One region of the Sporosarcina sp. P16b genome, then DNA from elsewhere that is predicted to be linked to it. Evidence: riboswitches for the same ligand, from Rfam matches in the RefSeq annotation. Region 1 holds a riboswitch; each other region holds the start of a gene.
The links. Region 1 has a riboswitch for S-adenosylmethionine ahead of CSV77_RS12705 (methionine ABC transporter ATP-binding protein). Riboswitches for the same ligand answer to the same signal wherever they lie in the genome.
Positions count from the first base shown of each region.

Region 1 (4,207 bases):
AATCCGTATAATTTGATTGCGAAGAAGCGTGAGGCTTCAGTGAAGCTGATCGAAGCAGAGAAGTATGTCGTTTGAGTATAGTTTAGACAGAACGCCTCCTATGTGGGGCGTTTTTTGGTTTGGTTGGTATTTGTTTAAGTTCAAGTTCAGTGAGTGAAGAGTGATGTCATGGGATTTCCACTGCAGCTGGGGGACGCTTTCCCGAGGGCCCGCGGTGAGCCAACTGTTCGCTTCGCTCTCTTAGTTGTCTCACCTGATCGGGCTGATCCTCCGGGAGTCGCCCCCAGCTTCCGTTACAATCCTTACGTTGAAAGTGGACAGACTTAGATCACTTACTGTCGTTTGTATGTGAAGTATTATTATGTCTTTACTTATTTAAATTCAAATGTTGAAATTAAAGTTCAAAATTGTTTACAACCCTAACTTCGATGCGCAATAAAGAGTATCACCCGCACACATTGCAAGGGATTGGAGCGGCAGGCGGCGACTCGGGGAGGATCAGTGGGACAGGTGAAACACCCAGCGAGCGAAGCGAAGGGGTGTGGTTCACCGCCCACCCTCCCGAACGCGTCCGCCTAGAGCGCAAATCCCCACCCCTATCCTCATGCAAGCTTCTCCCTGCACTTAGCTAGTACCCAACCCCCTTTATTTGCTATACTGAAAAAAAGGAAGGATTGATTATTATGACTATGACATACTACGGCTATCCAAAATGTACCACGTGCCGCAAAGCGAAGAAATGGCTTACGGACGAGGGGATTACATTCGAAGAAAAGAACATCGCCGAACAACCTCCAAGCGAAGACGAACTGCGCAACATGATCGCGAATTCCGGACTTGAAATGAAAAAGTTCTTCAACACGAGCGGCATGAAATATCGTGAGCTCAATTTGAAAGACAAACTGCCAACTATGACGGATGATGAAAAGATCGCGCTCCTCGCTTCAGACGGAATGCTTATCAAACGCCCAATCGTTTCCGACGACCAAAAAGTGACCGTTGGATTTAATGAAACCACGTTCACGGAAACATGGAAGAAGTGATCTAGGTTCTTGTCTTTACAGGGGAACTATGGCAAACTAAAGGAAGTTAAACTATTATATTTTTGGAGGTAACGACATGAGCACACCAAAAGATTTGCGTTATTCAGAAGAGCATGAGTGGGTAAAAGAAGAAGACGGTAAATACCGTATCGGCATCACACATTTCGCACAGTCTGAACTAGGGGATATCGTATTCGTTGAACTGCCACAGGTTGGCGATCAATTGAAATCAGACGAGCCTTTCGGAAGCGTTGAATCAGTGAAGACGGTTTCTGAATTGTACGCTCCATTAACTGGTAAAGTTGTAGAAGTGAACGAAAACCTTGAAGATAGCCCTGAATTGGTTAACGAATCTCCATATGAAGACGCATGGATGGTAGTAGTTGAAATCGATAACAAAGCTGAACTGGATGAGTTAATGACAGCTGAGCAGTACGAAGAAATGACAGCTGAATAATATTCCAATAGAAAAAGCGCTGGAACTTCTCAGCGCTTTTTTACACGCTAGGAGGAAACTGGATGGACCCGAAAGTTCTCATTGTAGAAGGCGGTTCGGATCGTAAGCGGCTAGTACCGATCCTTGCAGAGCCTGTAGAGATTCTTTGTACGAATGGCACAATCAGTGCGTATCATATTGAAGAACTGCTTGAACCGTACGAGCAGCAAGATCTGTTCGTCTTTATGGATGCGGACGTCTCCGGTGAGTCCATTCGTAAGCTGTTCAAACAACTGTATCCAGAAGCGAGACATTTATACACGGATCGTCTCTACCGTCAAGTGGAAACGACTCCCGTTAAGCTATTGGCAAGCATTTTAGCTGCTGCTAATTTTAAAGTACATTCCAAGTATTTGGCAGGTGGACCACATGAATCATTGGACAATTGAAGACTGGCAACGCACACAGGCGACAGAGCAAGTAGCCGCTTTTTATTTATATACACCAATGTGTGGAACGTGTGCAGTCGCTTCAAAAATGCTTACGGTGATCGAGACAATGCGCCCGAAACTACCGATTGGAAAGGCGGACTTAAACTATGTCCAAGAAATCGCAATAGAATATGAGGTGGAAAGCGTTCCTTGTTTACTCATTCAGCGCAAAGGACAACCTTTAGAAAAGATTTATGCCTTTCACTCCGTCCCGTATCTGCTAGAGAAGCTCAGTTGACAATCGAAATCAAAGTATGGTATAAGTAGTTAATCAATTGAATATGTAACTCTTATAAAGAGCGGCGGAGGGAAGTGCCCTATGAAGCCCGGCAACCGTCACATATGTGAAATGGTGCCAAATCACTCAATGCGTAATGCTTTGGTAGATGAGAGAAGTGGTAACGTACATAACTACATACGTTCGGCCTTTCTGCTTATCTGCAGGAAGGCTTTTTTTATTAACAAAAGCGGAAACGACCCGAGAGCCTGGCGCTTGTAGCTGGATGATACAAAAGCGGAAAGCGCCGTGTAGGCTCGACAGGCGTTGGAGGACTTACCACAAAGGCGCTCTTTGCCTTTTTGGTACGTCTGAAACGACCCGGGGGCCTAGTGCTTGTAGTTTTCTAAAAAACAGATTAAAAAGACTTAATAAGGTGGTGCGGAAAATGATTCAACTAACAAACGTTCATAAAAAGTTCCAATTGAACCGTTCAGAAATTGTCGCGGTAGATGACGTGACATTAGCCATCAAAGAGGGAGAAATTTTCGGCGTCATCGGGTACAGTGGGGCAGGAAAAAGTACATTAATTCGACTATTGAACGGTCTTGAAACGCCTACGTCCGGCAGTATCATGATTCACGGACAAGAAATGACTTCATTACAAGGTGCTGGCCTTCGGAATGCGCGTCAGAAAATCAGCATGATCTTCCAGCACTTTAACTTACTGTGGTCTAGAACAGTAGAAGAGAATATCATGTTTCCTCTCGAAATTGCTGGCGTAAAGAAATCGGCACGAAAGCAAAAAGTGAAGGAATTGATCGATCTCGTTGGATTGACAGGTCGAGAACAGGCGTATCCATCGCAATTATCAGGTGGTCAGAAGCAACGTGTCGGCATTGCGCGCGCGCTTGCAAATGATCCTGAAGTCCTGCTCTGTGATGAAGCGACATCCGCACTAGATCCAGAGACGACGAATGCGATTCTTGATTTACTAACAGATATTAATGAGCGTCTTGGACTAACGATTGTGTTGATTACGCATGAAATGCACGTCATCCGGAAGATCTGTCATCGTGTAGCGGTCATGGAGGCGGGGAAAGTCGTGGAAATGGGCAATGTACTGGATGTCTTCCAATCCCCACAAGCGGATATTACAAAGCGTTTCATTTCACAAGTAACCGATACCGGCGATACGGACGCAGCGATGGCACATTTACAGCAAGAGTCGCCTCATGGCAAGTTGATCAAGCTAGCTTTCATTGGCGAACGTACTGAGCAGCCGGTGCTTGCTGAATTAATCCGCAAATTCCCAATTGATGTCAACATCGTGCAAGGAAATATTTCGACAACACGTGACGGCGCATACGGCACACTCGTCTTGCAACTAGTAGGGGACGTGGCGGTTATAGAGGAAGCAATTGCTTTCCTAGATGCCAATGAAGTGAAGACGGAGGTGCTGATTCATGATTGAGCAATGGTTCCCGAACGTGAATTGGGATAAAATGTGGGAAGCAACAGGTGAGACGCTTTATATGTCGGCTTACTCCACGTTCTTTACATTTGTCTTGGGTATCGCACTTGGTTTGTTGTTGTTTTTAACAAGTCCAGGGCAGTTATGGGCGAATAAAATCACCAATGTCTTTACAGGCGCCTTCGTGAATATTTTCCGATCGATTCCGTTTATCATTTTGATTATTTTATTGATTCCATTTACAAAATTATTATTCGACAGTATGCGTGGACCGAATGCCGCGTTACCCGCATTAATTATCGGTGCCGCTCCATTTTATGGCCGAATGGTGTTGATTGCATTGCAGGAAATCGATAAAGGGGTTATCGAAGCAGCGCGTTCCATGGGGGCTAAAACGTCCACAATCATTTTCAAAGTTTTGTTGCCAGAATCCATGCCAGCACTAGTCTCCGGAATTACGGTAACTTCGATTGCGCTCGTCGGATATACCGCGATGGCGGGAGTGATCGGCGCAGGCGGTCTAGGTACGCTTGCGTATTTGGAAGG
Region 1 is NZ_PDYO01000012.1:52,475-56,681, reverse strand. It holds gene CSV77_RS12730 (acyl-CoA dehydrogenase family protein) at 1-75, shown strand, start outside; gene CSV77_RS12725 (arsenate reductase family protein) at 684-1,043, shown strand; gene gcvH (glycine cleavage system protein GcvH) at 1,120-1,500, shown strand; gene CSV77_RS12715 (toprim domain-containing protein) at 1,563-1,928, shown strand; gene CSV77_RS12710 (thioredoxin family protein) at 1,909-2,208, shown strand; SAM riboswitch class I at 2,258-2,363, shown strand; gene CSV77_RS12705 (methionine ABC transporter ATP-binding protein) at 2,636-3,661, shown strand; gene CSV77_RS12700 (methionine ABC transporter permease) at 3,654-4,207, shown strand, end outside.

Region 2 (4,207 bases), on a different contig from region 1:
GGGACAAGCCTGAACATTTCCGCGACATGAGTATTGGGATGGCGGAACTTGGTTTTAAGGGATTGGATATTAATATGGGATGCCCTGTGCCAAATGTAGCAACAAAAGGTAAGGGTAGTGGTCTAATCAACCATCCTGAAACAGCTGCGGCAATTATTCAAGCAGCAAAAGCTGGCGGATTACCTGTTAGTGTAAAGACTCGTCTTGGCTATACAGACATTGAGGAATGGCACACATGGCTTAGACATGTACTGGAGCAAGATATTGCGAACTTGTCGATTCATCTTCGTACTCGCAAAGAAATGAGTAATGGGAGCGCGCATTGGGAATTGATTCCGGAGATTAAGAAACTTCGTGATGAAATAGCGCCCGACACGTTGCTGACGATCAATGGAGATATTCTCGATCGTCAAATGGGTATGGAGCTTGTGAAAAAGTACGGCGTCGATGGGGTTATGATTGGACGTGGAATTTTTAATAATCCATTTGCATTTGAAAAAGTGAAGAGAGAGCATGATCATAAAGAATTGCTGGATCTTTTGCGCCTTCATTTAGATCTTTTTGATAAATACTCGACAGAACTTGAACCACGATTGTTTAAACCATTACGTCGATTCTTTAAGATTTATGTTAAAGGATTCCGTGGGGCAGCTGAACTTAGAAATGAATTAATGAATACAAATACGACAGATGAAGTGCGTGCATTACTGGATAACGTAGAACTTGATTAATGTATTTCAGAAAATCTATAGCTTAAATGATTTATTTATACATGTGAAAGCCTCCTTGCCATTCCAGAAATACTGGTATGAGTAAGGAGGCTTTTTATATAATGAAGTGATAGCGGAATTATATCTTGTTACTTAAATAAACCGAGCTTTTCAATGCGGCGAACTGCTTCTTGCAACCGGTCTTCACTTTCCAACAACCCGACACGAATATATCCTTCTCCGTATACACCAAATCCGTTCCCTGGCGATACCGCGACGTCTGCTTTATCCAGTAATAAGTCAGCGAAGGTTTCACTTGTAAAGCCTTCCGGGACAGGAAGCCAAGCAAAAAATGAGCCTGTAGGAGCTGTAACATCCCAACCAATGCGTTCACATTCCGTTAGCAATACCGTCAGACGCCCTTCATAGAGCGCCACTAGCTCTTCAACGCATTGTTGGGGACCCGTCAATGCTTCAATAGCTGCACGTTGAATTGCTGGGAAGATGCCAGTGAATAAATGGTCTTGCAATACATTTAATGCTTCTATTATTTCAGAGTTGCCGACTGCAAAACCGACTCGCCAGCCAGCCATATTATATATTTTGGAAAGAGATAGCATTTCAATGCCGACTTCCTTTGCTCCTTCAGTTTGTAAAAAACTAATCGGTTTCTTACCTTCAAAACCAATGCCACCATACGCAAAATCTTGTAAGACCGCAATCTGATGTTCTTTGGCAAATGCCACCGTTTTTTCATAAAACTCGGGTGTGGCTGTAACACCCGTTGGATTACTTGGATAGTTTAAGTACATGAGCTTGGCATCTTTTTTCTGATCATCCGTTAATTTATCGTAATCAGGGAGAAATCCATTCTCCTTACGTAGCGGCATCGTATCATATCGAATACCTGCTAAGCTGACGCCGGATAAGTAATCAGGATAACCCGGGTCTGGCAGCAATAATAATTCACCTTCATTCATAATAGCAAGAGGTAGTTCTACGACACCTATTTTTGTACCGCCAAGTACCGCAACTTCTGTTTCGGGATCAATCGTGACATTGTATTCACGCTGATAATATTCAGCGACTGCTTGTTTTAAAGCAAGTGTCCCCCGAAATGGAGAATAACCGTGTGTAGCTGGATCTTCAACTGCTTCTTGTAATGCTTTAATAATATGAGGAGGTGTTGGCTGATCAGGATTTCCACGTCCTAGGTTAATCACATCTCTGCCTTCATCCATAGCCTTTTCTATTTTATTTAATAATAATGTAAAGAAATGCGGAGGGAGTTGTTGTAATCGGTTGGATAATGCCATAGTCTATTCCTTCTTTCTTTGATAGGGTATGTGCGTTAAGTATACATAGATCATACTAGACTTTTCAATAGAAGGATGGTTATTCGATTCTAGAGAATTGCCAAAACTAGTTAATGGAATTTAAAACTGATAGAATAAGTCGGATATTCTGATGAATTGGCGTTATTCACCTTGACAGTTTTATTAATTCAGATTAGTATATGTTTTATGCATATAATTTAATAGCAATCTCTTATCAAGAGCGACGGAGGGAAATGGCCCGATGATGTCCAGCAACCCCTTGCATAATACAAGGAAGGTGCCAAATCCTACAGTATGGTTTTCCATCTGAGAGATAAGCTGAGAATATTTCAGTCCCTCTTTCATTTAGAAAAATGAAAGATTTTTTTATTTAGAAATAAACTATAACCAACTGTTGATGATTAGTATTTACTTGAATGTAGAAAGAAGTGAGAACATGATCCAATTTCAACATTTGTCTAAGGAATATCAGACAAAAGAAAAAGTGATAAAAGGTGTAGATGACGTATCACTAGACATCGAGACTGGAGAAATATTTGGCATTGTCGGTTATTCAGGGGCCGGAAAAAGTTCTCTTATACGTTGTTTGAATTTGTTGGAAAGGCCAACGAGCGGCACTATTTTAATAGATGGTGTAAACTTAACGAAACTTTCAGGAATCAAGCTTCGGCGGGCACGCTTGAAGATCGGAATGATTTTTCAACACTTTTATTTAATTAGTCAAAAGACCATTTTCGAAAATATCGCATTCGCTTTACAAGCAGCAAAAATGCCTTCAGATAAAATAGAGAGCCGTGTAATGGAACTTCTCGAAATGGTGGGGCTGTCTGACAAACGCAATGTATATCCTGCCCAGCTAAGCGGGGGACAGAAACAACGCGTTGGTATTGCGAGAGCACTAGCCAATAATCCATCCGTTTTGCTTTGTGATGAAGCGACATCCGCACTGGACCCTAACACGACCATGTCCATTTTACGATTGTTAAAAAAGATCAATCGAGAAATGAATATCACCATTGTTTTAATTACGCACGAGATGAATGTGGTAAAAGAGATTTGTGATCGCATGGCGATTATGCAAGACGGAAAAGTGATAGAAGAAGGGCAAGTATATGACATCTTTTCTCATCCAGTTCAACCATTAACGAAGGAGTTTATCAGCAGTGTGGTGTCTTACGATATTCCTGAAGCCGTCATGTCCAATTTGGTCGGTACATTGATAAAAATCACATTTAAAGGTGAAGTAGCGATGGAGGGTGTAATTTCCGATACGATGCAGAAATATAAGGTCAAAGGAAACTTCCTGCATGGTTCGATTGAATATATTCAAGAACGAGCACTTGGGATTTTCTTGATGGAGTTACAAGGTGAGCGTGAAGAAGTGGAGCAAGCGATTGCATACATACTTGAACAAAACGCACAAGTGGAGGTGATCCGACAACATGTTTGATCTATCTCACATCATGGACCTCATGCCGGATATTACAAAAGCATTTGGTGAAACATTGTACATGATCGGCATCTCACTTACGATTGCGCTGATTATTGGATTGCCGCTTGGCGTTCTGTTATTTACAACAGATAGAGGATTATTTTTAGAGAATCGTGCAATTAATTCGGTGGTTGGGTTTCTCGTCAACATCATTCGCTCTATCCCATTTATTATACTACTTGTGGCTCTAATACCTTTGACGAAACTGATTGTCGGAAGTACGATTGGACCAGCAGCTGCCAGTGTATCGCTTTCCGTTGCAGCCATTCCTTTCTTTGCAAGGATTGTTGAAACATCCATGCGTGAAATTGATAAAGGGGTTATAGAAGCAGCAATTTCAACGGGTGCTTCGCCCTGGATGATTATTTGGAATGTGTTATTGCCTGAATCAAAGTCGAGTATTATCCAAGGACTTACACTGACGTTAATCAACTTAGTTGCCTATTCAGCAATGGCTGGATTTGTTGGCGGAGGTGGAATTGGGGACCTCGCAATACGTTTTGGCTATTACCGATATGATGACAGTATTATGCTTGTCACCGTCGCCATTCTAATTGTACTGGTGCAGTTGATTCAATTTGGTGGGGATCGTTTTTCAAAAATGATAGATAAAAGATAATAGGGGAGAGATGGATTATGAAGAAACTGGTACTTGCATTCATTCTAAC
Region 2 is NZ_PDYO01000006.1:37,321-41,527, forward strand. It holds gene CSV77_RS09095 (tRNA dihydrouridine synthase) at 1-731, shown strand, start outside; gene CSV77_RS09100 (pyridoxal phosphate-dependent aminotransferase) at 860-2,026, opposite strand; SAM riboswitch class I at 2,256-2,367, shown strand; gene CSV77_RS09105 (methionine ABC transporter ATP-binding protein) at 2,484-3,497, shown strand; gene CSV77_RS09110 (methionine ABC transporter permease) at 3,490-4,158, shown strand; gene CSV77_RS09115 (MetQ/NlpA family ABC transporter substrate-binding protein) at 4,176-4,207, shown strand, end outside.
Region 2: linked by a shared signal. The riboswitch ahead of CSV77_RS09105 (methionine ABC transporter ATP-binding protein) and the one ahead of CSV77_RS12705 (methionine ABC transporter ATP-binding protein) in region 1 are both predicted to bind S-adenosylmethionine.

Region 3 (4,207 bases), on a different contig from region 1:
AAAAAGCTGGCATCATCGACTTGGCTGCGAGTGCAACTGAATTGACGATCTTTGAAATGTTCAGCGAATTACCTTTATCATTCATCATATCGATCATTGCAATCTTATTGATTACATCGTTCTTTATCACATCAGCAGATTCAGCTACATTTGTACTCGGCATGCAGTCGTCATACGGTTCATTGACTCCACCGAATAATTTGAAAGTGATATGGGGCGTCATTCAATCTGCCATCGCCATTATTCTATTATATGTTGGAGGATTGGATGCACTGCAAAACGTCATCATTATTGCCGCTTTGCCATTCTCAATCATACTCATTATGATGGTTGTTTCGCTGTTCAAATCACTCAAAGATGAGAAAAATCGAATACAACGATAGTAAAGAAAAGAACACCGTCGCAAATGCGACGGTGTTCTTTATATATATTAGTTTGCTGCTTTTTCGATGGCTTGTTTCAAATCTGCAATAATATCCTCTGCTGACTCCAACCCTACAGATAAGCGGATTAGCTCTTCGCTAACGCCTGAGTCTTTCAAATCTTCCACAGACAACTGCTGATGAGTTGTGGATGCCGGATGAATGATTAATGACTTCGCATCTCCCACATTCGCTACATGAGACCAAATTTCTACATTGTCGATTACTTGTCTTCCTGCATCGCGTCCACCTTTGATACCGAATACGATAATTGAACCATAGCCGTTTTTCAAATATTTATTTGCTAGTTCCGCTGTTGGATGATCTTCTAGGCCAGTATAGGTCACCCATTCTACTGCTGGGTGTTCTTGCAAGAATGCCGCGACTTTTTGTGCATTTTCATTGTGGCGTGGTACGCGTAAATGAAGGGTTTCCAAACCTTGTAACAAGTTGAATGCACTATCCGGTGATAGACAAGGGCCGAAGTCTCTCAACAATTGTACGCGCAGTTTCGTTGTAAAAGCTGCAGCGGCTGTATCGATTCCGTAACGTAAGCCATGATAGGATTCGTCCGGCTCTGTAAAGCCTGGGAATCTCCCTTGCGTCCAATCGAATTTCCCTGCATCCACAGCTACACCACCGATGGTCGTACCGTGTCCGCCAATCCATTTCGTCGCTGAGTGGATCACTACATCTGCACCGTACTCGATAGGATTTGATCCATAAGGAGACGGGAATGTATTATCTACTAGCAATGGGATTCCATTGTCATGTGCGATGTTCGCAACAGCTTCCACGTCAAGAACTTGCAAACTTGGGTTACCAATTGTTTCTGCAAACAACGCTTTCGTTTTATCCGTAATAGCTGCTTCAAAGTTCTTTGGATCGGACGCATCAACAAACTTCACGTTGATGCCATAGCGTGGTAATGTCACAGCAAATAAGTTATATGTGCCACCGTAGAGATTGCTGGCTGCAACGATTTCATCGCCCGCTTCAGCGATGTTCATAATAGAGAAAGCAATCGCCGCCATTCCAGAAGACAATGCCACTGCAGCTGTTCCACCTTCTAACTGTGCGACACGCTCTTCAAAGACAGCTACTGTCGGGTTCGTAATTCTTGTATAGATATTGCCGGCTTCTTTCAAGGCGAATAAGTTTTGTGCGTGCTCCGTGTCTCTGAATACATAAGAAGTCGTACGATGAATCGGCAAGGCACGTGAGCCTGTTTCTGGATCCGGCTTTTGCCCTCCGTGTAATAATATCGTTTCTGGCTGTAAATTCGTCATAACCATTCCCCTTTTTTATGTATTGATGGAACACCGAAACTCCTCGGACAACTTCCTCCTAGAACTAGACAAGAAAAACACAAGAGGACGATTCGCTAAGTACAGAAAAAGCCATCTTCCATAATAAGAAGAGGGCTCTGCTTTCGCTCATTCCTCCCTTATCTTCCAAACTATTGAAAGTTTGTAGGAAGTAGCACCTTTGCTTTCGCCGGTTGCCGGGCATCACAGGGCCTAATCCCTCCGCCTCTCTTGATAAGAGTATGTCTATTCGTTTTCCATCGTTGAAAAATAGTATACGGCTATTCCTAGTCTATTGCAAGGTAATTTAATTGAATGTTTTGAAATCCGTATTACTTTTAATACATTTGATTAAATTAAGTAAAGTGAAGGCACCGTTGATCAGCGTTCCAGGCGGACGCTTTCCCATGGGCCCGCGGTGAGCCAACTAGGTCGCAAGCTCCCTTTAGTTGTCTCACCTGTCGGGCTGATCCATCGGGAGTCGCCGCCTTCCACGCTGATCAACTAGTTTACTATGCCAATTGTAGTTACGTATAAAGACTTCCATATTTACTAAACTGGAGCCACCTGCCAGAGTAGAAGTGAATTTAATGATTTTTCCACTTATGACTTCACACAAAAAATCACCAGCACAAGTTCATTGAACGATGTGCTGGCGGTTGTGATTGGTTAGAATATGTCCCACCATATTTTCACAGCGGAAGCCATGATGAGTACGGCTAGAATGCTTTGTAGTACTTTGGTGTTTACTATCCGGCTCACTTTTACACCGATCGGAGCGGCAATGATGCTAGCGATAATCAGAACAACAGCTGGTCCATAGGGTACTTGGCCTGTTAAGAGCTTGCCTGATGCCGAGCCCACCGATGACAACAGCGTAATTGCTAGGGATGTAGCAATCGTGACGCGTGTGGGGATTTTTAGTATCACGAGCATAATCGGTACCACGATAAATGCGCCGCCAGCTCCGACGATTCCAGCCGCCAAGCCGACGATAAAGGCTGCACTTGAAGCAATGAAGCGATTGAATGTAATCTCATCGATCGGCTGATTGTCGAGTCCTTTTTTTGGTATAAACATCATAATAGCCGCCATGACGGCTAGAATACCGTAGATTACGTTGACGGTAGCTTCTGAAAGCATACTAGACCCAGCACCGCCAAGTACACTGCCGACTAATACACTGATTCCCATATAAAGGACGAGTGGCTTCAAGATCAGATTACTCTTTCTATACGCTAAAACACCTGAAAGTGATGCAAAGAAAACTTCCACTGCAGTAATTCCGGCTACTTCATGTGGTGTAAATGCAGCAAAACCAAGTAATGCAGGAATAAATAGCAACATTGGATATTTGACAATTGCGCCACCGATTCCAATCATACCGGAAAGGAATGAGCCGACGAATCCAATGAGGAAGATCGTGATAATAAATGGAATTGTCATGATGTCCTCCCTTCTTCCCGACGTAAGAGGGAGACAGCCATTCCCTCTATCCTTAGTTTAACCTTTTTGGATCCAGAATTTAAAGACATCAGACTCTTGTTGCTGATCTTTTATTTCATGATTGCCAGAAGCAGCCCATGCTGTCAGGTCGGATACTGATCCTTTATCTGTCGTATGAATCTCAAGAACTTCTCCTGTTTGCATATCCTTCATTGCTTTCTTTGCCCGTACGATTGGCATTGGACATGCCAGGCCTTTTGCATCTAAAAATGTTGTTGTATTCATATATACCTTCTCCTTTAAATTTTTTTCATATGAATTAAATTACCTATTTACCGTACCGCACAGCGATTCGGGCCAATCTCCATCTCGCGTTGCGTTTCCTCGTCAGGCTGGATTTTCCCCATGTTCGTCTGGCGGATTTCCTGATACGCGTTAGGCTGTGGAGGCAAGTTCCCCGCGACTAACTCTCTAAACTCTTTTTCATCCTCAATGTTCAAGCCGTGATTTTGCTCATACAATACGCCGAGCTTCTCCGACACGCTACCGTCTTCATTCAACTCGTCTATAATCATGAAGTGAGCTGGTAAGACAGTTAAATCCTTCGACAATTCTTTATAGCGGCTATACAATGACTCACGCAAGTCGCCTACCCAATCTTCTGCTAAACCTGCTAAATCAGGACGTCCAATCGAATCAATGAACAAAATATCACCTGTCATCAAATAACTGTCGTCTACGATAAATGAAGTCGAACCAATGGTGTGTCCTGGCGAATAAAGCGCTTGAATATCGATTCTCGTATCACCTATCTGAATGGACATATCGCCTTCTAATGCAGCATATTCAAATACTACCTCTTCGGCATCTTTCGGTGGCAGCCAATACGTTGCACCCGTAGTTTTTGCGATCTGCCGACCACCTGAAATATGATCCGCATGCAAGTGAGTATCGAATACGTTTGTAATCTTCACACCGCGCTGCTCAGCAAAGTCCGTGAACACATTTGTCATACGTGTAGCATCAATGATT
Region 3 is NZ_PDYO01000008.1:89,789-93,995, reverse strand. It holds gene CSV77_RS11005 (glycine betaine uptake BCCT transporter) at 1-383, shown strand, start outside; gene CSV77_RS11000 (O-acetylhomoserine aminocarboxypropyltransferase/cysteine synthase family protein) at 431-1,711, opposite strand; SAM riboswitch class I at 1,867-1,970, opposite strand; gene CSV77_RS10995 (sulfite exporter TauE/SafE family protein) at 2,399-3,175, opposite strand; gene CSV77_RS10990 (sulfurtransferase TusA family protein) at 3,233-3,460, opposite strand; gene CSV77_RS10985 (MBL fold metallo-hydrolase) at 3,508-4,207, opposite strand, start outside.
Region 3: linked by a shared signal. The riboswitch ahead of CSV77_RS11000 (O-acetylhomoserine aminocarboxypropyltransferase/cysteine synthase family protein) and the one ahead of CSV77_RS12705 (methionine ABC transporter ATP-binding protein) in region 1 are both predicted to bind S-adenosylmethionine.

Region 4 (4,207 bases), on a different contig from region 1:
ACGTGTTCAATAGAAATATAGAATGCTTCTATACTTTGTCCAGCAAGCGTTGTACCCATCGGTTCGATCGTACCTGAAATCATGATAGGAATTTCGCGTCCAAGCTCTTCAAACGCCTTCTTAATACCAATTGTTCCAGCTTTCACATTCAGCATATCCTGACTTGTTTCCATCAGTATCAAATCACTGCCTGCTTCTATAAGCGCTCTTGCCTGTACATAGAAATCATTAGATAGTTCATCGAACGTAATACCGCCCGTTACCGAAAGCGTCTTTGTCGTGGGCCCGATCGCACCCGCGACAAAACGTGGCCATTCTGGTGTAGAAAACTTCGCTGCACTCTTTTTCGCGATTTCTACAGACTTTGCATTAATTTCATCTGCACGATGACCAAGTGAAAATTCATTCAATACAAGGGGAGTACCGCCAAATGTATTCGTACAAATGATATCAGCACCGGCTTCTAAATATTCATCGTGAATTTTCTCCAAAACATCAGGGCGTAACACACTCATGTATTCATTACATCCATCGTATTCTTCTCCGCCGAAGTCTTCCGTTGAGAAATCTTCCGCTTGCAGCATCGTCCCCATCGCACCATCAATGATAAGGATTCTTTTATCTAGTTGTTCTTCAATAGGATGTCTCTGCATGTGTTAATTCCCTCTCCTTCTGCTGGTCTATTTTCTTAATATATTCATACAACTCTAATGTCATATCGTAACGCAGGAATGGTGTGATGAGATACAGTCCATTAAAATACTGAGCCGCTGTATCTATCAATTCTTTTGCAATTTCAAGCCCCGTTTCAGTTGATTTTTCACGGTCTTCTCCGCATTCACGCATTCTTTCCAACACATCTTCCGAAAGCTTGATACCTGGTACCTCGTGATGCAGGAACTCTGCATTTCGTATATTCGTCAATGGCATGATCCCAATAAAGATCGGTGTATCCAGGTGTTTTGTTGCTTCATATACATCGATAATCTTTTCTTTCGTGTAAACTGGCTGAGTGATGAAATAGTCCGCACCCGCTTCAATCTTCTTCTCGAGCCGTTGTACAGCACGATCGATGACGCGGACGTTCGGATTGAAAGCTGCAGAAATAGAGAAGCTGGCTTTCTTGCGCAATGGCTTACCGGAGAATGAAATTCCTTCATTCAATTTCTTGATTAACTGCAATAACTCCATGCTAGATACATCGTAGACGCTTGTAGCACCGGGGAAGTCCCCAACCTTTGTCGGGTCGCCTGTCACGGCTAGGATATCGTGAATGCCTAATGCATCAAGCCCCATCAAATGTGATTGTAAGCCAATGAGATTGTGATCGCGACACGTTAAATGTACAAGCGGGCGGATATTATGTTGCATCTTGATGATCGAGCCCATCGCCATGTTGCTGATGCGTGGAGAAGCAAGTGAATTATCTGCCATTGTTATAGCGTCAACTCCCGCGTCATATAACAAATTTGCACCTTTGATATAATCTTCTGTTTCCAAGTGGCGCGGTGTATCTAGTTCTACAATTACCGTACGCTCTGTTTTCGCTTTTTCGTGAAGAGGTTGATGTTTTGCCGGGTCCGCTTCATGAATCACGATAGGTTTCGCCGGTTGTACGACCTTTTCCGTGATAGGTGTCAGTCGCGCTAACTGTGTTTTCGCCGCTTTAATATGCTTAGGTGTTGTCCCGCAACATCCTCCAATCAAGCGAGCGCCTTGATCACGAAGTAATACGGCTGCGCGTCCAAAGTATTCTGCTTCTGATTCATAGACAATACGTCCATCTTCTACATCTAATAGACTGGCGTTTGGATATGCGGATAAAAATGCTTTCTCTGGTAATGTCACATTATCGAATGCTTGAATCGTGTGGTAAGGACCTAATCGACAGTTAACACCTACGATATCCGCCCCGAGGGACTCAAGCTGATGAAGTGCATCGTTTAATGAAAGTCCGTTCTGTAATACGCCTGGATCATGCATTGAAACTTGTGCAATCAATGGAACATCCGTGATTTTCTTTAATGTTGTAACTACGGATGATAGCTCTTCGAAGTCATAATACGTCTCTAATAGAAGACCGTCAGGATCACCTGTTAATAAAGCATTGGCTTGTTCAAGTACGACTTTTTCAATTTCATCCAATGTCGCATCGCTTTTACGTATACCTCGCAAGCCGCCTATTGTTCCAAGTACAAATTGCCCCCCAGGCGCCGCTGCGCGTTTGGCAATTTGAATGGCTGCTTTATTGAAATCCGTGACATGACTTTCCAAGCCGTAGCGAGCTAATTTGATTGCGTTCGCACTGTAAGTGTTAGTCTGGATTATATCTGCACCAGCTGAGATGTAGTCTTGGTGAATTTGCTCTATAATTTCAGGCTTTTCTATATTTAGTTCTTCATAACAGTAATCAATTCCGTAAGAATATAAAATCGTCCCCATTGCACCATCTGCCGTTAGGACATTTGTTTGTAGTTTCTCGAGCAATGACATAAATCCATCTCCCCTTTAGCCTTTTTTAATCAAAAAAAGCCTTCAAGTATATTAGAAGGCTTTGTAATCCCAATGACTAGTTCCCTCTCATCTTTTCAGAGTGTCAATTTGACAGACTGCTGGAAGTAGCACCTTGCCTAAATGGCTGGTTGCTGAAGCGTCGACGGGCCAGTCCCTCGGCTTCTCTTGATAAGATATGTTTCTTATTCAATTATTTAGATTATTCTAACCACATCATAGCGGCTTTGTTGGATATCGTCAAGTGAACGTTTGGTGAAGTTCAAAGCGCAGAGTTAGTGCATAGAGAAATTGCGGTATATATGCTAAAATTAATGATATTAACTCGAAAAGGTGAGAAATTATGCGATTCTTTAAATACTCATTTCCAATCGCTGTTCTTGTAGGTACACTTGCTTGGATTATGATAGGTAACAGTTACGAAGAAGTTGCTTATGATATGCGTGTGTACATTACAATTGGGGCTGCTATATTCAGTGGTTTAATCTCAAGTGTTTTGTTTCGCAAAGAAAAGGAAGAACAGATTGATGAGAAGAAGTAGGCTGTCAGCGGTATGCTGCAGTCTTTTTTTGTCTACTTTTATGAGTTAACCAAAAAATAAATTGTGTTGACACGAAATAGGTTAACCGATATTATTTATGGGGTAACCAATTTAGAAAGAGGTGTCGTAATGGCAATAGTAACAGAGAGACGACCGGTAAGTAGATTCAGCGCACTAACTATTGTATATAGCGGGATGTTTGCTGCGTTAATGATGATTGGAGCGAATATTACATCCTTCGTGCCGTTTTTAGTAGTTGGTGGAGTACCCATCACATTACAAACTTTTTTCGCTATCTTATCAGGGCTATTACTTGGTAGTCGTCTAGGTGCGTTATCGATGACCGTCTATATGTTAATAGGACTAGCAGGGGCACCGGTCTTCGCTAAATTTTCAGGAGGCTTCGGTCAGATCTTAAGTCCAACGTTTGGTTTTATTCTCACATTTATTCTGATTGCTTATGTAGCTGGAAAGATTGTTGAGCGAAAGCATACTTTGTCTGCTTTTATTATCGCAGCATTTGTCGCTACAGCAGTCAACTATATACTAGGTACAACTTGGATGTATTTTGCGTACAAGATGTGGGCTGCTGCACCCGACGTGTTTACCTACAAGATTGCTTGGCTGTGGATGATGCCGCCACTACCGAAAGATTTAATTCTAGCTGTACTGTCAGGCATATTCGCATTTAGAATATCAAAACACTTGAAAGTGAGGCGGACGTTATAATGACCTATCAAAGGCTGGCTACTCAAGTACTCGAAGGCCATGTACCAACTGATGAGGAATCACTCGCAATATTAAATAGCCCAGATGAAGATTTACTATTATTACTGCACGCGACATACTCGATTCGGTCACATTACTTCGGTAATAAAGTAAAGTTGAATATGATTATCAATACGAAATCGGGACTATGTCCGGAAAACTGTGGGTATTGCGCGCAATCCATCATTTCAAAAGCACCTGTTGAAAAGTATGCAATGATGAAATCAGAAGAAATACTGGAAGGTGCGGAACGTGCTGCCGCTAATAATGCGGGCACCTATTGCATCGTAGCAAGTGGACGAGGACCGCGTGACAGTGAGCTGGACATCGTGATTGATTCTGTTAAACAGATTAAAGAGAAGCACAAGGGCATGACGGTATGTGCTT
Region 4 is NZ_PDYO01000005.1:82,894-87,100, reverse strand. It holds gene metH (methionine synthase) at 1-653, opposite strand, end outside; gene CSV77_RS08255 (bifunctional homocysteine S-methyltransferase/methylenetetrahydrofolate reductase) at 634-2,493, opposite strand; SAM riboswitch class I at 2,578-2,689, opposite strand; gene CSV77_RS08250 (hypothetical protein) at 2,855-3,052, shown strand; gene CSV77_RS08245 (biotin transporter BioY) at 3,182-3,781, shown strand; gene bioB (biotin synthase BioB) at 3,781-4,207, shown strand, end outside.
Region 4: linked by a shared signal. The riboswitch ahead of CSV77_RS08255 (bifunctional homocysteine S-methyltransferase/methylenetetrahydrofolate reductase) and the one ahead of CSV77_RS12705 (methionine ABC transporter ATP-binding protein) in region 1 are both predicted to bind S-adenosylmethionine.